3 regions of the Arthrobacter sp. Cza30 genome follow, and region 1 is predicted to be linked to each of the others. Evidence: riboswitches for the same ligand, from Rfam matches in the RefSeq annotation. Region 1 holds a riboswitch; each other region holds the start of a gene.
What was found. A riboswitch is a leader RNA that binds a small molecule or an ion and turns the genes downstream of it on or off. The one in region 1 is predicted to bind thiamine pyrophosphate.
Positions count from the first base shown of each region.

Region 1 (7,250 bases):
GCGTTGAACGGTGCGTGGACCTTGACGTCGTTGTCGAAGTACACGTAGGCATCCCGGCCCGCGCCGTCGGGGCAGCCCGACCCGTCCAGCCATCCGCCGACCGTCGAGGCCAGCCGGTCCAGGTCTTCGTCCCGGTAACCGCTGACGTAGAGTTCGTCCTTTCCGTGCAGCCGGACGTAGGCGAAGTCGGCCGTGATCTCGTCCAACATCGGCCACTTTCCGGCGCTGTCGGCCAGCACCAGGGCAGTGTTATGCCGGCGCAGCTGGTCGTAGAACTCCTCGTTGATGAACGTGGTGCTGCGGATCTCGAGGGCGTGGCGCAGCGGCCGGTCGGCGCCGTCGTCGGGAATCCAGGTCCTGTCCTTCATCAGGTCGGTGTGCCCGGCGGCCAAGGCGGCGGCCGCGTGCGTGCTGCGCGGCAGCTGGACCAAGAACTTCTCCATCACCTCGGCGTCGTAGTTGGCGCGTTCGGGCAGCTGCCACAGGAACGGTCCGAGCTTTTCGCCCAGGCCCAGGATTCCCGATGCGTAGAAATTCGCCAAGGCGTCCCGGACGTCCTTCAGGCCCTTCATGTGGGTGATGTACCGCCCGCCCTTGACCGCGAACACGAAGTCCGGAGGCGTCTCGGCGTGCCACTGCCGGAAGCTGGAGGGGCGCTGCAGCGAATAGAACGTGCCATTGATTTCGACTGAATTCAGGCGGCCGGAGGCATACTCCAGCTCGCGGCGCTGGGGCAGTCCCTTCGGGTAAAACGTGCCGCGCCAGCGCGGGTATCGCCAGCCGGAAATGCCGATCCGTGCCATCGGGTGAGAGGCGGCCATGTCCCGCAGGCTACCCGGCCCCGGCGGTGCAGGCCAGAGCAAGCCGCCCTCCGCCGTCGTGCTGTGGGGCGTTGCGTGTCCGTTGAAGCGCTGCCGTAACCGGGCACGAGAGCCTTCGCTATTTCGAGTGGCGAGAAGATGCAGGTTTACGGGCAGTTTCGCTGCAACTTCCCGCCACTCGACGCGGCGTCCCGGTTTCGGCCGAGCTCGACGTCGTTCGACGTCTGTTCACCGGGAGCCGGAGGGGCTGCGGACGCGCTCCCGGTCGCGACCCTCGAGCGACGTCTGCGCTCCCGGGAGCCGCCGGGCCCGCCACCGCGCACCGGTTTCGGCCCCGAAACCGAATCCGGCCGCGCGGATTCCGGTCGATTGAGGCCCATCCGCTAAACTTGGCGGGTAAGAGCCCCAAATACTCCATCCGGAGTGAGGGGCGTTCTCATGCGCGGCAGCGGCTCCTTGATGTGCAGTCTGTCCGGGGCTTCCGCCGCATCGAATGGGGGAGGATCCCATGCCAGCAATTGTGATCGTCGGAGCCCAGTGGGGCGACGAAGGAAAAGGCAAGGCTACCGACCTGCTCGGCGGCCGCGTGGATTACGTGGTTAAGCCGAACGGCGGCAACAACGCCGGGCACACCGTCGTCGTCGGCGGGGAGAAGTACGAGCTGAAGCTGTTGCCGGCCGGCATCCTGTCCCCCAACGCCACTCCGATCATCGGCAACGGCTGCGTGGTCAACCTTGAGGCCCTCTTCGAGGAGATCGACGGGCTCGAGGCCCGCGGCGCGGACACCTCGCGGCTGCGCGTCTCCGCCAACGCCCACCTGGTGGCCCCGTTCCACCAGACCATGGACAAGGTGACCGAACGCTTCCTGGGCAAGCGCGCGATCGGCACCACCGGCCGCGGCATCGGCCCCGCCTACATGGACAAGGTGGCCCGGCTGGGCATCCGCGTGCAGGACGTGTTCGACGAATCGATCCTGCGGCAGAAGGTCGAAGGCTCGCTGCGGCAGAAGAACGAACTGCTCGTCAAGGTGTACAACCGCCGGGACGTGCACGTCGAGGAGGTCGTGGAGTACTTCCTCTCCTTCGCCGAGCGGCTGCGCCCGATGGTCATCGACTCCACCTACGTGCTGAATAAGGCGCTGGACGAGGGCAAGGTCGTGCTGATGGAGGGCGGCCAGGCAACGTTCCTGGACGTGGACCACGGCACCTACCCGTTCGTGACCTCCTCCAACCCGACCGCCGGCGGCGCGTCCGTGGGCTCGGGCATCGGCCCCACCCGGATCAACCGCGTCGTGGGCATCATCAAGGCGTACACCACCCGCGTGGGCGCCGGGCCGTTCCCCACCGAGCTGTTCGACGACATGGGCGAGTACCTGCAGAAGAAGGGCGGGGAGTTCGGCGTGAACACCGGCCGGCCGCGGCGCTGCGGCTGGTACGACGCCGTGCTGGCCCGCCACGCCGCCCGCGTCAACGGCTTCACGGACTACTTCGTGACCAAGCTGGACGTCCTCACCGGCATCGAACAGATCCCGGTCTGCGTCGCCTACGACGTGGACGGCATCCGGCACGACGAAATGCCGATGACCCAGACTGAGTTCCACCACGCCAAGCCGATCTTCGAGTACTTCGAGGGCTGGACCGAGGACATCACCGGCGCCAGGACCCTGGAAGACCTGCCCGAGAACGCCCGCAACTACGTGCTGGCGCTCGAAAAACTCTCCGGCACCCGGTTTTCCGCCATCGGCGTTGGCCCCGACCGCGACCAGACCATCGTGGTGCGGGACCTGATCAACGAATAGCAGGACCAACGACGGCGGTGCGTCCGGTTCGGCGTCGGGCCGTCCCCGCTGGATGACGAGCGCGGGGCGCGGGCAGTGATGTCCGCGCCCCGTCGCATCCCAGCCTTCACAGCCCCTTTCAGGCCGTTGAAACCTTTCGCCTCTACCGCGCGCGATGGGTTAGACTCGTGGGCAACACGGGAGTCCGGTGAGCCGGGCTGAGAGGAAACTTCTCAAGTTTCGACCGTCGAACCTGATCTGGATCATGCCAGCGCAGGGACGTTGACTCTTTACTACCCGTGCCCCGTTTAACGAACCTAAGGGCGCGACATGCGAACATCAGACTCGATCGTCACAGCGACGAACACCCCCACTGCTGCCGTCGGCAGCGACAAGTTCACCGCCACTCCCCGCGAGTTCGGCGTGGGCGCGAGATTGACCCTGGCGGTCATGGCCGACAACTACGCCGACGTCATCCTGGCGGCACTGGACCAGGCCGACTCCACCGGCCTCGACGTGCAGACCGGCAAGGTGAGCACCTACCTGACCGGCACCGAGCAGGATGTGCTGCGCTACCTGAGCCAGGTCATTGCCGCGGCGGGACGCACCGGGGCACATGTCTCGGCCTCCGTGCTCCTGTCCCGGGGCTGCCCGGGCGGCGTCAGCTGCGAGATACCCGAGGGCGGCGCGGCCCTGTACTCCGAGATCCCGGAACTGGAACCCACGGGAATCGAGGCCGCCGCCGACTGGGCGCTTTATCCCCTGGCCGACGGCGGTACCGGCGGTTCCTCGGCGGACCACATGCGCGATATCTACGCCGCCATCGACTACGCGAAGTCCACGGGTGTCGCGGTGCAGGCGGAGCACTTCGTCACCCGCCTGGACGGCGACGTCGCCCAGGTGCTGCAGACCATTGCCGCCGGCTGGATACTGGTGGGCCGGTCCGTCCAGCACGTGACGACCCACGCCACGCTCTCCATCAACAGCCCCAGCGCCTCCTGAAGCGGAAGGACCAGTCATGCCATCATCGTCGTCGCAGCAGCATGCCCTCCCGCGCGGTGCCTGGACCCTAAAGGACCTCGTCCTCCTGGTTGTCCTGGGCGTCGTCTTCGGTTTCCTCTACTGGGTCTTCGTCCAGGCCTGGACCGCCCTGTCCCTGCTGATGGGTCCGGCCGGAGACCTATCGCAGCACTTCCTGGCCGGAAGCTGGCTCCTGGTGGCTCCGATCGCCATCGCCATCGTCCAGCGTCCCTTCGCCGGTGTCCTGGCCGAGGTTTTGGCCTCGGTGATAGAGGTGGTGTTCCTGGGCTCCGCCGTCGGTCCGCTGCTGTTCGTCGCGGCCGCCATCCAGGGCGTTGGCAGTGAGATCCCGTTCGCGGCCACCCGCTATCGTTCCTACGGCTGGCTTACCTACGCCCTGTCCGGGCTGTTCGGCGCCGGCCTGGTCTTCTTCTATTCGGCCTTCCGGTCCGGCTGGTACGGCCAGGACTTGTTCTGGACCCGCCTGGTCATCCACCTGATCTCCGGTGTGATTCTGGGCGGGCTGCTGGGCAAGATCATCGTCGACGGGCTGGCGAAGACCGGCGTGGTGGACAACTTCGCGATTGGCCGGGCCCGGCTGGGCACAACCGATGCGCACCGCTGACCCGGTCCTGGAGCTCGATGAGGTATCCGTAGGCTTCCCCCGCCGGGACACAGCCGTGCTGCGCAACATCATGCTGCGGCTTGGGCCCGGGGAACACCTGATCGTGTTCGGGGCTTCCGGGTCGGGAAAGTCCACCCTGCTGCAGGCGGTCACGGGGGTGGTTCCGCACTCGGTGGTCGCCACCCTGGCCGGCACGGTGTCGGTGAACGGCGTGGCCACCACCGATTCCTCGGTCGCCGAGCTTTCCCGGCACGTCGGCGTGCTGGCCCAGGATCCCTCCTCCGGGGTCTGCCTCCCGGACGTCGAACAGGAGCTGGCGCTGCCGCTCGAGAATCGTGCGGTGCCTCCGGAGGAAATATCGGCACGGATCGACGCCGCGCTGGCCTCGGTTGGTGCCGCCAGCCTCCGCGGCCGCCAGACAGCCCAGCTCTCCGGCGGAGAAGGCCAGCGGGTGGCGCTGGCCGCGAGCCTCATCGCCGAACCGGACCTGCTGCTGCTCGACGAACCCACCTCCATGCTGGACCCGGCAGGCTTGGCCGCGGTGCGGGACGCCGTCTCCGCTGCCACGGCCGCCTACGGGCCGGCAGTGGTGCTGGTCGAACACCGGCTGGACGACTACGCCGGGGTGGCCGGCATAGCCGGCCTGCCGCACCGGGCGGTCGTCCTGGGCGACGCGGGCCAGGTCCTGGCCGACGGCGCGACCGCCGACGTGCTGGGGGCCCATGCCGTCCAGCTGAACGCGGCCGGATGCTGGCTGCCGCTGGAGACGGAATTGCTGGCCGTCACCGGCCGGCCCGGCGGCCTCGGCGCGCCCGACGTCTGTTCGGAGCTGCGGCAGCTGGCGGCGCCGGACCCCGAGGACCTGGCCCCGCCTGGCCCCGAGGGGGAGGCCGCAGTGCCCGCTGCCGCGGCGCCCGCGACCGGCGAGACGGTGCTGGCCGCGGAGAGCCTGTCCGTCTCGCGGACGGTGCCCGGGCGGAAGAAGCGCCCGAACGCAGGCGATGTCCCGCCGGAGGCTGCCATTCTCAAGGATGTGGCGCTCCGGTTGAGGCGCGGCGAAATCGCGGCCCTGCTGGGAGCGAACGGGGCCGGCAAAACCTCCTTGCTGCTCACCCTGGCCCGGCTCCTTCCGCCGGCGGCGGGAACCGTCGGCGGGGAACGTCCGGGGATGGTGTTCCAGAATCCCGAGCACCAGTTCGTGGCGCACACCGTCCGGGACGAAGTCCGGCACGGCCTTCCCGACGCCCCAGCCGAACGGTTCGGCCGTCTCCTGGCGCGGCACCGGCTAACCCATGTGGCGGACCAGAGCCCCTTCCGGTTGTCGGGCGGCGAGAAGCGCCGCCTGAGCGTGGCGGCCATGCTGGCCCACGAGCGGCCCGCGCTCCTGGCCGATGAACCCACGTTCGGCCTCGACCGGCGGGACACCATCGCCACGATGGCAGCCTTCCGGGAGGCCGCCGCCGCTGGCCGCGGCATCCTCTTCTCCAGCCATGACCTGCGGACCGTCGCCACGCTGGCGGACCGGGCCATCGTGATCGCGGACCGCACGGTAATTGCCGACGGCCCCGTCTTCGACATCCTGCGCGACCCCGCCGTCCTGCACCGCGCCGGCCTGCGGCTACCACCGCTGATCGACTGGCTGCTGGCCGAGTTCGCCTCGGCGGACGAGATCCGGCGCGTCCTCGACCGGCTCGATGCCGCCGTTACCCGCGCCGGCACCGCGCGCCCGCAGATCGGCAGCCGGGCATGAGCGCGCACTTCGCCGCCGGCCCGGCTTCCGCCGTCACCGGCGGCGTCCTGGCCCGGCGGAATCCCACCATCAAGCTCGCGCTCCTGTTTGTCGTGTCGCTGGGACTGGTTTTCATCTTCGATCCGGTGACGCCCGCCGTCCTCTACCTGGTGGCCCTGGCCGCGGTCGCCGCCTCCACACGCCTCAGGCTGAGGACCTTGGCGCTGGCGCACGTGCCATTCGTCGCCTTCGGGCTGGGGGTTTTCATGGTCAATGCGCTGAGCCGGCCCGGCGAGGTGTTATGGACCTCCGGGCCCCTGCGGATCACGGTCGAAGGCCTCGCCGTCGGCGGTTCCCTGGCCCTGCGCACCCTGGTCATCGGGATCCTGGCCATCGGTTTCCTTGCCTCGACCGACGGCGTCGCGCTGATGGGCAGCCTCCACCAGCACGCCCGGCTTGGGCCCCGGATTACCTACGCCATTCTGGCCGGGTACCGCATGCTGCAGGAGATGCCGCGGGAGTGGCTGACCATCCGGCAGGCCCACGCCGTCCGGGCCCAGCTCCGACCGGACGGTTCGCTGCCGCGCGGCCTGCGCGCCTACGGGAACGCGGCGTTTGCCCTGCTCGTCGTCTCCGTGCGCAAGGGCGAACGGATGGCCCAGGCGCTGGAGTCGCGTGGCCTGGGCCTGAGCCCGCGGACCGTTTGGCGGAAAATCCCGCTGGACAGGGCGGACTGGCTGCTGGCTGCCGGCGTCCTGGGGGTCCTCGCGGCCATCCTGTTCATCAGCCACACCCTGGGATACCTGGCCGGCTTCGAGGCGCTCGGGAACTGAGACGCCGCTCGGAAATTGAGACGCGACGCTCGGCCCGCCCGTATGCTCTGGCAAGCCCATGAACGCCGCGGGATCCGTCATGAGTGCTGCGGGACCTGCCCTGCTTGCCGCGGATCTGCCCGCGGCCAGTGCGTTCGGGCCCTCCGCCTGTCGCAGGGCAGGGCCGCGGCGTAACATGCTCGTCATGGGGGACGACGAACTGCTCCACCGCACGGCCGAGCTGGCGGCAAAATACCTTCAATCCTTGCCCGGGCGGCCGGTGAAATCTGGGCTGGATGTGGCTGCCCTGCGCCGTGAACTGGCGGGGGACCTGCCGCGGCAGGGCGAAGACCCGCAAGCGGTCATTGAGCACCTGGCCGACGTCGGCGGGCGGGCCGCCGTGGCGATGGCCGGTCCGCGTTACTTCGGCTTCGTGATCGGCGGCGCCCAGCCCGCCGCGCTCGCG
Region 1 covers NZ_JBNHGA010000014.1:40,480-47,729, forward strand. Annotated here, with positions in the region: gene AC5RVZ_RS31130 (DUF72 domain-containing protein) at 1-821, opposite strand, end outside; gene AC5RVZ_RS31135 (adenylosuccinate synthase) at 1,330-2,619, shown strand; TPP riboswitch at 2,786-2,896, shown strand; gene AC5RVZ_RS31140 (YkoF family thiamine/hydroxymethylpyrimidine-binding protein) at 2,929-3,600, shown strand; gene AC5RVZ_RS31145 (ECF transporter S component) at 3,617-4,243, shown strand; gene AC5RVZ_RS31150 (ABC transporter ATP-binding protein) at 4,230-5,993, shown strand; gene AC5RVZ_RS31155 (energy-coupling factor transporter transmembrane component T family protein) at 5,990-6,805, shown strand; gene AC5RVZ_RS31160 (pyridoxal phosphate-dependent decarboxylase family protein) at 6,990-7,250, shown strand, end outside.

Region 2 (7,250 bases), on a different contig from region 1:
CGGCACCGTTCGCGCCGGTGACGCTGAGGGCCTGCCCGGCCAACAGGTCCAGGTCCACCCCGCGCAGCACCGGCGCGGCTTTCCGGTTCCGCGACACGTCCAGTGCCGCCGCCCGCAGCAACGGGCCGCCCGGGGCCGGTGCCGCGGGCAGCTCCAGCCGCGGGGTATGACCGGGAACCCAGACGCCGGCCTCGATCAGCCGGGCGCGGGTGGCGCCTTCGGCGAGCACCTGGTCCGGCGGCCCGTCGGCCAGCACGCCGCCGCCGGCCGCGAGCACGATCACGCGGTCCACGACGTCCGCCCAGACCGCCACCCGATGCTCGACCACCACCAAGGTGGCGCCGGTGCGGTCCAGCACCCGGGCCACGGCGTCCCGTACTTCCCGCACCCCGGCGGGGTCCAGGTTTGCCGTCGGCTCATCCAGCAGCAGCAGCCCCGGCCGCATGGCCAGGACCGAGGCCAGCGCCAGCCGCTGTTTTTGGCCGCCGGACAGCGCCGACGTGGGATGGTCCAACGGGACGGCCAGGCCGACATCGGCCAGGGATTCACGGACCCGGTCCCAGATCAGCCCGCGCGGCAGCGACAGGTTCTCCGCCCCGAAGGCCACCTCGTCGCCGACCCGGGCCAGCACCAGCTGGCTCTCCGGATCCTGCAGCACGAGGCCGGCCCGGCCGCGGGCCTCGGAGGGACGCACCCCCGCCACGCTCAACCGGCCGGTCTCCTCGCCTTCGCCCTCGTCGCCGAGGACGCCGGCCATGGCGTGCAGCAGCGTGGACTTGCCGGCCCCGGAGGCGCCCAGCAGCAGGACCCGTTCGCCCGGGGCGATGCTGAAACTGGCCGCGCGCACCGCCGGATCCTTGCGGCCGGCATGCCGCCAGCCCCACCCCTCGGCGAGGACGGGCACCGGGCGGGGCGCCGCCGTCGTACTCTGCGCTCCCATTAAACGGCTCAGGCGTCTGCCGTGCGTCCCGCGGCGAAGGAGGACAGCGCACCCGTCTTCGCCAGGCCCCTGACCGCCAGCCACGGCAGCAGCCCGGCAATCACCACGCCGGACACGGCCGCGAAGCCCACGTAGGCGAGCTGCCATTCGGCGGCCCACAGCATGTTGTAGAGGATGTTCTCGCTGATCGACAGCGCCAGGCCTGCGCCCAGGCCGGCCAGCAGCGCCACGCCGAGATTAAACCTGCGGTACAGAAAGAGCAGGAAGACGACCTCGGCGCCCAGGCCCTGGATCAGGCCGGAGACCAGGACGGTCATGCCGAAGCTCGTGCCCAGCAGCGCGGAGACAACCGCCGCCAGCATCTCGCAGTAGATGGCGGCGCCGGGCTTGCGGATGATCAGCCCGCCCAGCACGCCCGCCATCAGCCAGCCGCCGGTGTACAGCCCGGCGGAAGGCGGGAAAGCTATGGTCAGGCCCTCGATCAGCGGCCAGCCCGCCGACCAGGCCCAGAAGATGACGCCGACGGCCACGGCGACCACCGAGGCAACGACGATGTCCACCACCCGCCAGCCGTAACGCTGCTTCCGGGCAGGGGTGGGCGTGGCGGGTGCATTCGAAACGGTACTCATGGAATCCTCCTGGTTGCAGGAGGGGAGGGCGGCCACGCGGCGCGCCCCGAGAACTCGACTCCCTTCGCCGGTACTAACCGGAGCAGGTTCGAGGGTCTGCGGTCTATCCGCACTCTCAGCGTCCCTCCCGGTCTCCGGTGTGCACCGGCCGGTCGGACGCTCCCCTGTCGTCACTAGATGCTGTCTGGCAGCACGTACCAGTCTACACTCGCCCGCAGCGGCGGGCATTCGGGCGCAGACCCCGGGAAAATGCACGAGGGCTTACGGCCCCGGCGGGTGCCGGGCAGTAGGCTGGGAACCGGAACAGCAGTTGAGACGGGGCTGCGGCCCCGGAAGGGAGCGGGCATGAGCGTTGTGTTGAGGCTCTTGGGCACACTGGTGAGTATCGGCGCGGGCCTGGCAGCCAGCCAGCTGCTGGGGCTTGTCTGGAAGATGGTCACCGGAAAAGATGCGCCCAAGAGCGACGATGACCTGGAGAACAGCCTGCGGGCGGCGGTGGCCTTCGCCGTGGTGTCCGGCACCGTGGCGCGGGTGATCCAGGTGCTGACCAAGCGCGCCACCGCCAAGGCGGTCATCCGCTACGACAAGACCCGGGAAATGGTCTAAGCGGTCCCTTGAGGATTCCGATGGGGGACGGGCCGCGGGCCCGTCCCCCATCGCGTTCTGGTCCCGGCCGCCGGCGCCCGCCCGCGGCCCGGTCCCCTTGGCCGGCAGGTTACGGAGCGTCCGCGGGCCCGGCGTCGTCCTGGTCGGTCCGCCCGGGAGCGGCCGCCGCCCCCGCGGTTCGCCGTTCCCCCGGCTTCCCGGCGTCCTGGCCGCCGGTGACAGCACGGCTGCCGGTGTCGGCACCGGCAGGCATGGCGTCATCGGATGACGCCACGGAATCTTCCTCCGCCGCCGCCTCCACCACCGCGTCGAGGTCGTCCACGCTGAGGATTTCCTTGCGCAGGTGTTTGGTGCGGTAGCCGGCCCGGCCCACCATGTGGGCGGACACCGGCACGGTCAGCAGCTGGAACAGCCAGGCTATGAGGAGTATGGGCACCGCCACCCAGCTGCGCAGCTGCAATCCCAGTCCCGTCAGCAGCAGCAGCAGGCCGAAGACCTGCGGCTTCGTGGCGGCGTGCATCCGCGAGAGCAGGTCCGGAAACCGCAGCAGGCCGATGGCCGCGGCCAGGGACATCCCCGCGCCGGCGATCAGGCAGACGGCGGTCCCGATGTCGAGGATCAAGTCAGTGTTCACGGGGCCGCCCGTCCGTCACGAAACGAGCCACGGCGACCGAGCCGATGAAGCCGACAACGCTGATGACGACAACCAGTGTCAGGTTGTTCATGTGGCCGCCGGCGGCCATGTCCACGATGAGTCCGGCGCAGACGATCGCCAGCAGCACGTCGATGGCCAGCAGCCGGTCCAGCAGCGACGGCCCGCGGGCCAGCCGGATCAGCGACAGTACAGCGGCCACGGCCAGCACCGCGCTCACGACGATTTGCGCAACCGGAATGATGTCCCCGTTCACACCGCACCTCCCCTGCCGGTACCTTCGGCCTTGACCATCGCCAGTTCTTCCTTCGTGCCCATCGTCCGGATCAGGCCGGCCTCGATCCGCCGCACCTGTGCGCGGAAACGCTCGGCGGCCTCCTCGGTGGCCACGTCGATCACGTGCAGGTACAGCGTGGACGTCGAGCGGTCCACGTCCACCACAAAGCTGCCGGGGATCAGCGAAATGGCGTGCCCGGTGGCAGTCACGAGCAGGTCCGAGCGGCTTCTCAGCCGGACCGCGACCACCGCGTTGCGCAGCGTCGGGCCGCGGGTCAGCGCCAGCCACAGGACTTGGACGCTTGCGACCGCGACCTGCCACACGAACGTGGCGGCGAAGATTGCCGCGGCCAGCGGATTGAAGCGCCCGCTGAGTTCGACCGGCGGCAGGTAGAACAGGTTCACGATGAGCAGCGCGATCAGCAGGCCGAAGATCAGGTTGCCCGGGCTGAAATCCTGCCACAGGGAGCCCCAGAGGATGACCAGCCAGGCCAGCAGCGGCAGCTCGACCCAGAGGGAGATGCGCGGTTTCCTCATTGGCCCCCCTCCTGCAGGGCGCCCTCACCCAGGACGGCCTCGACGTAGGGGGTGCGCTGCAGCATCTCGCGCGCCGCCTGGTCGCTGAGCTCGAACAGGGGCCCGGCGAACACCGTCAGGGCAACGCCCATCGCCACCAGCCCGACCGTCGGCCAGACCATGGGCAGCGGCAGCAACTGAACGATGCCCCGCCCGGTGAACCGCCCGTGCGGAGCGTTCTCCACGTGGCGGGTGGTCCGCAGCGCGGACCCGTCGGGCTTGGTAGCCACCAGGACCGGGTCCGGGTGCTCGGCGTCTTCCGGGCGGCGCCAGAACACGCGGTTCCAGACCCGTGCCATGGCCAGCAGGGTCAGCAGCGACGTGACCATGCTGCCCGCCACGAGCACCCAGGCGACCGGCGTGCCCAGTTCCACGCCGCCCTGCACCAGGCCGATCTTGCCCAGGAAGCCGGAGAAGGGCGGGATGCCGGCCAGGTTCATGGCCGGGACGAAGAACAGGATGGCCAGCAGCGGCGACAGCTTGGCCATGCCGCCCAGCCGGTCCATGTTCGTGGTTCCGCCGCGGCGTTCGATCAGGCCGGCCACCAGGAACAGGCTGGTCTGCACCGTAATGTGGTGCGCCACGTAATAGACCGCCGCGCCGAGCCCCACCACCGAGGACATGGCCAGGCCAAACACCATGTAGCCGATGTGGCTGACCAGCGTGAAAGAGAGCATGCGCTTGATGTCGATCTGGGCCACGGCCCCGAGGATGCCCACCACCATGGTCAGCACCGCCACGACCATCAGGAACGTGTTCAGCCGGTCGCCGGGGAACAGCAGGGTCTCCGTACGGATCATGGCGTAGACGCCCACCTTGGTGAGCAGGCCGGCGAACACCGCGGTAACCGGCGCCGGCGCCGTCGGATAGGAGTCGGGGAGCCAGAAGGACAGCGGGAATACCGCCGCCTTGATGCCGAAGGCCACCAGCAGCATCAGGTGCAGCGTCATCTGGGTGGCCGGATCCAACTGGCCGAGCTTGATCGCCAGGTCGGCCATGTTGATGGTCCCGGTGGCCGCGTAGATCATCGCGATGGAGACCAGGAACAGCACCGAGGAAATGACGCTGACGACGACGTATGTCACCCCGGCGCGGATCCGCGGGCTGGTGCCGCCCAGCGTCATCAGCACGTAGCTGGCCGTGAGCAGCATTTCGAAGCCGACGTACAGGTTGAACAGGTCGCCGGTCAGGAACGCGTTGGAAACCCCCGCCACCAGGATCAGGTAGGTCGGGTGGAAGATTGAGACCGGGCCTTCTTCGTCGCCGTCGGTCATGCCCTGCCCGGAGGCATACAGCAGCACCGCCAGGCTGACGGCGGAGGAGACCACCAGCATCAGGGCGGACAGCTCATCCACCACCAGGGTGATGCCAAAGGGGGGAAGCCAGCCGCCGAGGTTTACCGCCTGCGCGCCGTTGGTCCACGCCGAGGCCAGCAACACGGCTTCCAGTGCCAGCGTCACCGTGAGGGTGGTGGCACCGGTCCGGCGCTGGGCGTTGGGGTGGCGGATCAGCACGAATGCCAGGGCAGCACCCAACAGCGGCAGGACTACTGCCAGCGGCGCGAGGGTGGCGGCGTTCACTGCTTCCTCTCCATCCGTGACCTGGTGGTGGCTGGCGTTTCTTCGGCTTCGTCGGGCGGCACGAACTCGGTGGTCTCGGCCGGAATTTCCGCGTCGTCCTCGGCGTCGAAGGTGGGCTGGTTGGCCACCCGGCGGTCCTCGATGTCGTCCTGGACCTCGTCCTGCCGTCCCAGCACCCAGGAGCGGTAAATGATGGCCAGCATGAAGGCGGTGACGGCGAAGGAAATCACGATGGAGGTCAGGATCAATGCCTGCGGCAGCGGATCGCTGTAGGCGTCGGCGGGGATGTCACCGCCGAAAAGGGGTGCTAGGCCCGCGGGCCCGCCGGTGCTGAGCAGCAGCAGGTTGGCGCCGTTGGTGATGAGCATGAGGCCAAGCATGACCCGGGTCAGGCTGCGTTCGAGGATCAGGTAGACGCCCACGGCGAACAGTACGCCCATCACCAGCAGCAGCGTCAGGTTCACGGTCACCGGGACACCTCCTCCTCGATCGTTGCGGGTACTTGCAGTTCGGCGGCCTTGCGGCGGCCGTGGGTCCGTTCCTCGGTGCGTTCGTCGATTTCGGCGCCGAAGCTGCGCAGCACGTCCAGCACCAAACCCACCACCACCAGGTAGACCCCGATGTCGAAGATCGTCGAGGTGACGAATTTGTGGTCGCCGAAGACCGGGAGGCTGAATTCAAGGATCGCGCTCTGGAAGACCTGGCCGCCCAGGAAGAGCGGGACGACGGCGGTCAGCGCCGCGGCCCCAAGCCCCAGTCCGAGCAGCAGGCCGGCGCTGATGGGGGTGGCTTCGGCCAGCTCGATCCGTCCGCCGGCCAGATAGCGGACGGTCAGCGCGATACCGGCCAGCAGGCCGCCGGCGAATCCGCCGCCGGGGAGATTGTGCCCGGTCAATAGCAGGTAGACGGAGAAGATCATCACCGAGTGGAAGAGCAGGCGGGTGATCACCTCGAAGATGATGGAGCGGCGTTCCGGGGCCAGGGTCCGGCCGGCCACCAGCCAGGCGTCGCGCGGGACGAGGGCGAACTTGCGGGCCGTCGCCAGGGCCGCCGCCTCACGGTCCGAGTGCGCCACCGTCTCGTAGCCGCGCCCCACGGACCCGCTGGCGACGGCGTCCACGGGCTCCGGACGCTTCTCCCCGCGGCTCCGGATGAAGATCAGGCTGGCCACGCCGGTAGCTGCCAGGGCCAGCACGGAAATCTCGCCGAACGTGTCCCAGGCCCGGATGTCCACCAGGATGACGTTGACGATGTTCTCGCCGCCGCCGCCCTCATAGGCCAGCTGCGGCAAGGCCAGGGACACCGGATCGGCCGTGCGTGACGCCATCGCCGTCATCGCGATCACGATCATTGTGAGGCCGAAAGCGGCTCCGATGATGGCGCGCAGCAGTTTGAAGCGCCCCGGCGTGCGCAGCCACAGCCGCGCCGGCAGGGAACGAAGGGCCAGCACGATGGCCACCAGCGAGACTGTTTCCACCAGCAGCTGGGTCAGCGCCAGATCCGGCGCCCCCTGCATGGCGAAGATGAAGGCCAGCCCATAGCCTGCCACCGAAACCATCAGCACCGCCATGAAGCGCTTGTTCGCGCGGATGGCACCAAGCGCGCCTGCCGCCACGATCAGCCCCGCGATGGCCTGGGCCGGGGTATCGAACCACACCAGGCTCTCGGGCAGCGGGGCGTCCATCAGGACGATGGCGCTCAGCGGAGTCACGATCGCCACGATCAGGATCACGCACAGGTAGAAGACCAGCGAGCCCCGCTGGGTCCGGCCGGTGACCCAGATGGCCACCTCGTCCAGCACGCCGATGATGCCGCGGTAGATCCGGTCCGCGTCCGGGATGAAGCGAATCCGGGCCTGGAAGGCCGCTATCGGGGTGCGCAGCAGGAACAGGGCGACACCGGCGGCGATGGTGATCACGGTCAGCCCGAGCGCCGGCGTCAATCCGTGCCACAGCGCCAGGTGCGTGGCCGCGGTGTCCAGGGTGAAGAGT
Region 2 covers NZ_JBNHGA010000002.1:235,963-243,212, forward strand. Annotated here, with positions in the region: gene AC5RVZ_RS06350 (ABC transporter ATP-binding protein) at 1-940, opposite strand, end outside; gene AC5RVZ_RS06355 (ECF transporter S component) at 949-1,569, opposite strand; TPP riboswitch at 1,612-1,745, opposite strand; gene AC5RVZ_RS06360 (DUF4235 domain-containing protein) at 1,915-2,175, shown strand; gene mnhG (monovalent cation/H(+) antiporter subunit G) at 2,285-2,809, opposite strand; gene AC5RVZ_RS06370 (MrpF/PhaF family protein) at 2,799-3,083, opposite strand; gene AC5RVZ_RS06375 (Na+/H+ antiporter subunit E) at 3,080-3,640, opposite strand; gene AC5RVZ_RS06380 (Na+/H+ antiporter subunit D) at 3,637-5,259, opposite strand; gene AC5RVZ_RS06385 (Na(+)/H(+) antiporter subunit C) at 5,256-5,729, opposite strand; gene AC5RVZ_RS06390 (Na+/H+ antiporter subunit A) at 5,726-7,250, opposite strand, start outside.
Region 2: it holds a riboswitch for thiamine pyrophosphate, as region 1 does, so the genes downstream of both, AC5RVZ_RS06355 (ECF transporter S component) here and AC5RVZ_RS31140 (YkoF family thiamine/hydroxymethylpyrimidine-binding protein) in region 1, are expected to answer to the same signal.

Region 3 (7,250 bases), on a different contig from region 1:
ACGCGGACGATGAGACGCTTCGGCGCGCGTACCGCCTGCGCCTGCGGCAGACGCACCCGGACACCGGCGGCGACGCGGCGCTCTTCATCCAGGTGCAGCGTGCATGGGAGCTCATCGGAACGCCGGAGGCGCGGGCGGCCTACGACCGGGGTCACGGCTTCGGCGACACCCCGGCGGCGCAGTGGTCCGGGTCGTCCGGCGAGAGCTGGCGCCCGCCGGCGGCGCGCACCGACACACGACCCCGGGCCCGGTCGTACGGGCATCCCGGCGGCTGGCGACGCGAGCGCTATCTGGATCTGATGCGCGAGTGGGTCGGCCGCGGTGTGGCGCTGGAGGATCCGTACGACCCCGCGCTGGTGCGGTCGGCTCCGCAGCATCTGCGCCGCCTTCTGGCCGACGCGCTCGCCGAGGAGGCGACCGCGCGCATCGTCGCCGACCTCGGGATGGGCTACACGGTGTGGCATGACGTCGCGGCCGTGGGGCGGGATGCCGACGCCGACGCGAAGATCGACCACATCGTGCTCGGTCCGAGCGGCCTCTACGGCATCCTCTCGGAGGACTTCGGCGGGCCGGTGCGGATCCGCCGCGGCGAGTTCGTCGGCGACGGCGTTCCCGGTGCCCCGGTCGCGCAGCTGCTCGCACGGATGCGGGTGATCGCGCGGGCCGCAGGGGTCCGCTTCAGCGGCGCGATCGTCGTGCTCCCCGATGACGACGTGCTGGATGCGATCGAGGAGATCGGCAAGGTGCGCGGGGTGCGCGTCGCGGTGGTCTCCCGCAGCGCCCTGGCCACCGTGCTGCGGCGCGGGATCACCGGCGCCCGCGACATCGGCGGCAACGAGGTCTTCGACGTGCGCACCCGCCTGCAGCAGACCGTGCGCTTCGCCTGACGTCCGAAAACCGCCGGCGGAACGAGGGAACCCCTCGTCAGTCGTTCAGGCCGAACAGGTCCAGCGGATGGGTGAGTCGCCACCACGGCGACGGGTCGGCGACGTCGTCCGCGAGCCGGAGGTCCACCGTCGCGGTGTCGACCGGGCCGGCGACATCGAGGGAGCCGACCGTCTCACCGGCGTCGCGGTCGTCGCCGAGGTCGAAGGTGGTCGTGACGGTGCCCGCCTGCCCGTTCCACAGCACCACCGACGCGTCCTCGGCGGTGACGATCTCGACCTTCTCGCCCCACCGCGTCTCGACGTACCCTGCGACGCTGCCCTCCGTCACCGACGGCTCCAGCTGCAGGTCCTGCTCCAGCTGGGCGTAGAGATCCCGGCTGGCGGCGAGCCGCGCAGCGTCGTCCGGCTGGCCGAGCACCGACGCGAACAGACGCACGGTGGTGTCGCCGATCGCGACGTCCTTGGCCGACAGCAGGTTCCACGCGTCGAGCGTGCCGGTCTTGATGCCCAGGACGCCCGGGTCGGCGAGGAGGCCGTTGGTGTTCTCGACGAGTCCGGCGCCGGGCAGCTGCACCGACGGCTTCGCCACGATCTCGGCGATGACGGGATTGGCCAGCGCCTTCTGCGCGAGGGCGATGAGCGCCTCCGGGCTGGCGGCATTGCCCGGGTCCATGCCGGTCGGCTCCACGACCGTCACGCCGGGGACACCGTGCGACTCCAGCCACGCGCGAGCAGCGGACGCGAAGACGGCATCCGAGGGCCAGAGGTTCTGCGCCAGACGGTCGGCGTAGTTGTTCGCCGAGCCGATCAGCATGCCTTCGAGCATCTGATACTGCGTCAGGACGCCCCCGACGGGAACGTCGAGCGCCGACTCGCCGTTCGCACGGTACTGCCAGTAGCGGGTGCTGTCGGCGGCGGTGAAGCGGAACTCCGGACCCTGCTCGCCGGGCGACAGCGGCATCTCGTCGAGGACGACCAGCGCCGTCACGACCTTGGTGATGCTCGCGATCGCGTCGGGGTCCGTCGCGGAGGCCACGGCGCCGGGGAAGCCGTCCACCGCCACCGCCGCACTGCCTTCGGCAGGCCACGTCAGCGCGGCCGCCGGCGCCGCCGCCGGCTGCACCTGCACGGCGGTCACGGTGGGCGCGACCGCGTGCAGCGGCCACAGGAGCGTGGTGCCGGAGTAGGCGCCGAGGAGGCCCGCGATGACCGCCACCGGGGCGATGACCCCCGCTCGCAGCGGCGAGCGGCGCGGCGCGTTCGCGAGCAGGTCCTTCTCGACGGGCACGTAGGGACTCGCTGCCGCGGTGAGGTCGCCCGGAGCCGGCATCCGGCCGACAGTGCTCCCGTCGACCCACGCCAATGCCCGAGGCCGGCTGACGACCTCGGCGGGCCGGAACGCCGCGGTGGCGGCGCCGGCGGGGGACTCGGGTGCCGAGAGGGAGCCGGTGCCGATCGAGGCGTCCGTGGCGGTGTCGGTGGCCGTCGCCGCCGGCACCGGCGGCGACGCGACGGTGAGCCCGGTGTCGCCGGCAGCGGCGGGCGCCGCGCTGCGCGCCGGATGCGCGGTGTCCGCGGTGTCCGACTGCCGGGGCGGGGCCGCCTCTCCCTGCGCCGCGTCGCCGGACAGGACCGGGATCGCACCCGTCCGCGCGCGCCGTTCGCGGCGCGTGCGCGGGGGAGCGTCGTCCAGTGTCACTCGCTCAAGATACCCCGCACGCGCGGCGGTATACTCGAGGCCACAACCACGGGAGTCCGGTGAGCCGGGCTGAGAGGAAGCGATCCACGCTTCGACCGTCGAACCTGATCCGGATCATGCCGGCGCAGGGAGGAGTTCATATGCACACGTCCACGTCCACCGTCGACTCCGCTCGCGGCGGGAAGACCCCGACGAACCGCTACCGCTGGCGCGTCGTCGACATCGTGGTGGCCGCCGTCCTCGGCGTCGCCCTGGGCCTGGTGTTCTGGGCCTGGAACACCGTCGGCTATGCCTGGTTCACCGCGATGGACGGCTTGACCCCCGGCCTCGGCGGGATCGCCGTGGGCATCTGGCTCATCGGCGGCGTGATCGGCGGCCTGGTCATCCGCAAGCCGGGAGCCGCGCTGCTGGTCGAGGTGATCGCCGCGATCGTGTCGATGCTCATCGGGAACGTGTGGGGCGTGTCCACTGTTCTCTCCGGCCTCGTGCAGGGGCTCGGCGCGGAGCTCATCTTCGCGCTGTTCCTGTACCGGCGGTTCACTCTTCCGGTGGCGATCCTCGCCGGCGCGGGCGCCGCTGCGGCCGCGTGGATCTTCGAGCTGTTCTACGGCAGCTCGCCGAACATCCTGAAGACGCTGGAGTTCAACCTCATCTACCTCGGGTCGGTGCTGGCGTCCGGGGCGGTGCTCGCCGGCGTCGTCGGATGGGCCGCGGTGCGGGCGCTCGCGGCGACGGGGGCGCTGAACCGCTTCGCGGCCGGACGCGAAGCGCGCCGCGAGGTCTGACATGCCGACCACCCGCCCGGCCCGCATCACGGCGGCGGGCTGGGGATGGCGCTACGCCGGGCGTCGTGCACCGGCCGTGCGCGATGTGTCCTTCACGATCGAGCCCGGCGAGCGCGTGCTGCTGCTCGGCGCGTCCGGTGCGGGCAAATCGACGCTGCTCGCCGGCATCGCGGGCCTTCTCGGCGGTGCCGACGAAGGCGACGAGACCGGCTCGCTGCTCGTCGACGGCCACCGCGCCGAAGCGCAGCGCGGTCGTGTGGGGCTCGTGCTGCAGGATCCGGACGCCGGGGTGGTGCTCTCACGTGTCGGTGACGACGTCGCGTTCGGCTGCGAGAACCTCGGCGTCCCGGCGGCCGAGATCCCGGCGCGCGTGCGCGAGGCGCTCGACGCGGTCGGGCTCCGCGTGCCGCTGACGCATCCGACGAAGGCCCTGTCGGGCGGGCAGAAGCAGCGACTGGCTCTGGCCGGGGTGCTGGCCATGCGTCCCGGCGTGCTGCTTCTGGACGAACCGACCGCCAACCTCGATCCCGAGGGCGTTCGCGACGTGCGGGAATCCGTGGCGCGCGCCGTGGCGGAGACCGGTGCGACCCTCGTGGTCATCGAGCACCGCACCCCGGTATGGGTCGACCTCATGGATCGCGTGCTGGTCGTGGGTGCCGAGGGCGGCCTCCTCGCCGACGGCCGACCTGACGAGGTGTTCGCCCGCCACGGCGCGACGCTGGCGTCGGCGGGCGTGTGGGTGCCGGGGCATCCGCTCGAGCTGCCGGTGCTGCACCCGGCCGCGCCGGCCGCCGACGCCGTGCTGGAGGCATCCGCTCTGTCCATCTCGCGCGACGGACGCGCCGTCGTGCGCGAAGGACTGGACGTGCGCGTCCCCCGTGCCGCCGCGACGGTCGTCACCGGCCCGAACGGAGCGGGCAAGTCCACGCTCGCCCTGACGCTCGCGGGGCTCCTGCCCGAGGCGGCCGGGGAGGTGATCGCCGCACCCGAGCTCGCGGCGCGGTCCGGCCGGCGCCCCTCGCGCTGGAAGTCCCGCGAGCTGCTGACCCGCATCGGCACGGTGTTCCAGGAGCCCGAGCACCAGTTCCTCGCCTCGACCGTGCGGGACGAGCTCGCGATCGGTCCGCGCTCCCGGGGCCTGAACGCGCCGGCGGTGGCCGCGATCGTGGACGACCTGCTCGAGCGGCTGCACCTGGCACCGCTCGCGGCGGCCAACCCGTTCACGCTGTCGGGTGGCCAGAAGCGTCGGCTGTCGGTGGCGACCGCGCTCGCCGACGCGCCGCCGGTGATCGTTCTCGACGAGCCCACCTTCGGTCAGGATCGCCGCGGCTGGATCGAGCTGGTGCGCCTCCTGCAGGCCCAGATCGCCTCGGGCACGAGCGTCGTCGCCGTCACGCACGACGAGGAGGTCCGGCACCACCTCGGCGGCCACCGCATCGACCTGGGAACCGCCGTCCCGGCGGGGAGCATGCCGTGACCGCGGTGCAAGTCCGCACCGAGAGCCGGTCGCCTGTCACCCCGTGGCTCGACGGCGTGAACCCGGTGACCAAGATCGTGCTGGCCCTCGTGCTGTCGATCCCGCTCCTCGCCTCGATCGATGTCGTGAGCGCCCTGGCCGCGATCGCCCTCCAGCTGTGCTGCATCCCGCTGACGGGTCTGCCGGTATCGACGGTGACGAAGCGGATGCTGCCGATCCTCATCTTCGCGCCGGTGGCCGGTGTCAGCATGCTGCTGTACGCCGAGCCCGGTGGAACGGTGCACTGGTCGTTCTGGTACGCCACGATCAGCGACGACTCCATCGCGCTCGCCCTCGCGGTGTGCGTGCGCGTCCTCGCGCTGGGACTGCCGACGATCCTGCTGTTCGGACGCACCGACCCCACCGATCTCGCCGATGCGCTCGCGCAGATCGCGAGACTCCCCAGCCGGTTCGTGCTCGGCGTGCTCGCCGGCACGCGCACCCTCGGTCTCTTCCTCGACGACTGGCGCAGCATGGACCTCGCCCGTCGCGCGCGGGGCGTGGGGGACACCGGCGCGGTGCGCCGCTTCTTCTCCATGGCCTTCGTGCTGCTCGTGTTCGCCGTGCGCCGGGGCACGAAGCTCGCGATGGCGATGGAGGCGCGCGGCTTCGGCTCGGGGATCCCGCGCACGTGGTCGCGTCCCTCACGGCTCGGAGCGCGCGACCTCGCGGCGCTCGGAGGCGGCGTGGCGATCATGGCGATCGCGATCGGCGCAGCGGTCGCTGCCGGATCGTTCCGTTTCGTATGGTCGTGACGTCGCGCCCCCCGCGCGATCAGTCGGCGGCCACGAGCTCCTCGTACGCCGGCTGCAGCGCGGGGAAGTAGTCGTCCCACCGCACCGAGTCCGCGTCGAGCCCCGCCTGAGCGGCGACGAGGCGGTCGAGGTAGTACTCCCAGCCGGGCCCGATCGTCCCGACGTCCTCACTGGGGTTCAGCCGCTGGCCGAAGGTCAGGATGGTGTCGCCGTCCTGCTGGGCGAGCTCGAACCACAGGTGCCACGCGCCGCCGGCCTGCGACGTGTCGCCGGCGAAGCGACGGGGCGGATCGCACTCGAGGATCGTGTACTCCTCGGGCTCGGCATCCGCTCCCTCCGCCGTCATGAAGAACGTCACGCCGCCGGTTCTCGGGTCGCCTTCCCACCGGCCGATCCAGCGCTCGAGCCGGTCGGACTCGGTCAGCTCGCGCCACACCTCCTCGGGGGTGGCGCGGAAGCGCCGAAGGATCACGAGGTGGGGGTCGCCGTCGATCTTGGCGACGGTTCCGGTGATGGTCGTCATGTCGCGTTCCAGAGCTCTCGGTAGTACGACAGACGCACGGGGTCGGGCTCGATCCCATACGCCTCGATGAGGGCGTCCTCCCATCCGTCGCCATAGTCCCATGCCGTCGACATCGACGCCACCGCGATGTCGGCCCAGCGGTCCGCGACGCCCAGCGTGCCGAAGTCGACATGCCCGCTCCATCGACCATCGTCCCCGATGAGGGTGTTGGGGCAGCAGGCGTCGCCATGGCAGACCACGAGCCGGTCGATCGGAGGCGCCTCGCGCAGCGCTGCCGGCATCCGGATGCCTCGGCGCTCGGCGTTCGCGATCCGCGCGGGCACCGACCAGTCGTAGGGGCAGTCGGCCACCGGAAGCGCATCATGCAGGGCGCGCAGGCCCTCGCCGACCGCGCGCACGGCGAGCTCGGGCTCGGCGACCCAGCGCGGGTCCACCGCCGACCGCCCGGTCAGTGCGCCCGTCACGAGCCACTCGTGCGTGTCGTCACCGCCCAGCTCCAGCGGCGACGGCACACGCGCGTAGGGTGCGGCCCAGGCAAGGCGAGCAGCCTCGCCGGCGAACGAGGACTCGGCGTTGCGCGGGCCGTGCTTGATGTAGCGACCATCGTCCGTGCGGAATGTCAGACCGCCGTAGTCGTTGCGCCACACCGGTTCGAGGCGCGCCCCGCGGGCGAGCTTCCGCACCACCTCGGGCACGGCGACCGGCTCGATCGGGATCGACACGGGTCCATCCTGCCCTGCCGCGTCCGCTCATTCCGGCTGCCCCATCGCCGAGACCGTATCTCCTCGCCGAGACCGCACGCTGCGGGCGTGCGCGACATGCGGTCTCGGCGAGAGCACACGTCGTCGACGGGGTCGGGGGAGGGGTGGGGCTCATTCGAGTCAGGCCGACGCCCCTTGTCATCGTCGTTCCCCGGCGGGACGGCCAGTACAGTGCAATCGCGGCACCCGCCGTGGTCGTCAGGGGGACTGTCGGAAGGACGTCCATGGAATCCGTCATCGCGAACACCATCACTCTCGTGCTGTCCAACTTCACCGTCACGCTGCTGCTGCTCGGCCTGATCACCGCCGGCATCGGGATGCTCA
Region 3 covers NZ_JBNHGA010000001.1:222,013-229,262, forward strand. Annotated here, with positions in the region: gene AC5RVZ_RS00915 (DnaJ domain-containing protein) at 1-887, shown strand, start outside; gene AC5RVZ_RS00920 (D-alanyl-D-alanine carboxypeptidase family protein) at 925-2,586, opposite strand; TPP riboswitch at 2,625-2,736, shown strand; gene AC5RVZ_RS00925 (ECF transporter S component) at 2,727-3,371, shown strand; gene AC5RVZ_RS00930 (ABC transporter ATP-binding protein) at 3,373-4,848, shown strand; gene AC5RVZ_RS00935 (energy-coupling factor transporter transmembrane component T family protein) at 4,845-5,642, shown strand; gene AC5RVZ_RS00940 (SRPBCC family protein) at 5,662-6,165, opposite strand; gene AC5RVZ_RS00945 (phosphotransferase) at 6,162-6,887, opposite strand; gene AC5RVZ_RS00950 (DUF6790 family protein) at 7,151-7,250, shown strand, end outside.
Region 3: it holds a riboswitch for thiamine pyrophosphate, as region 1 does, so the genes downstream of both, AC5RVZ_RS00925 (ECF transporter S component) here and AC5RVZ_RS31140 (YkoF family thiamine/hydroxymethylpyrimidine-binding protein) in region 1, are expected to answer to the same signal.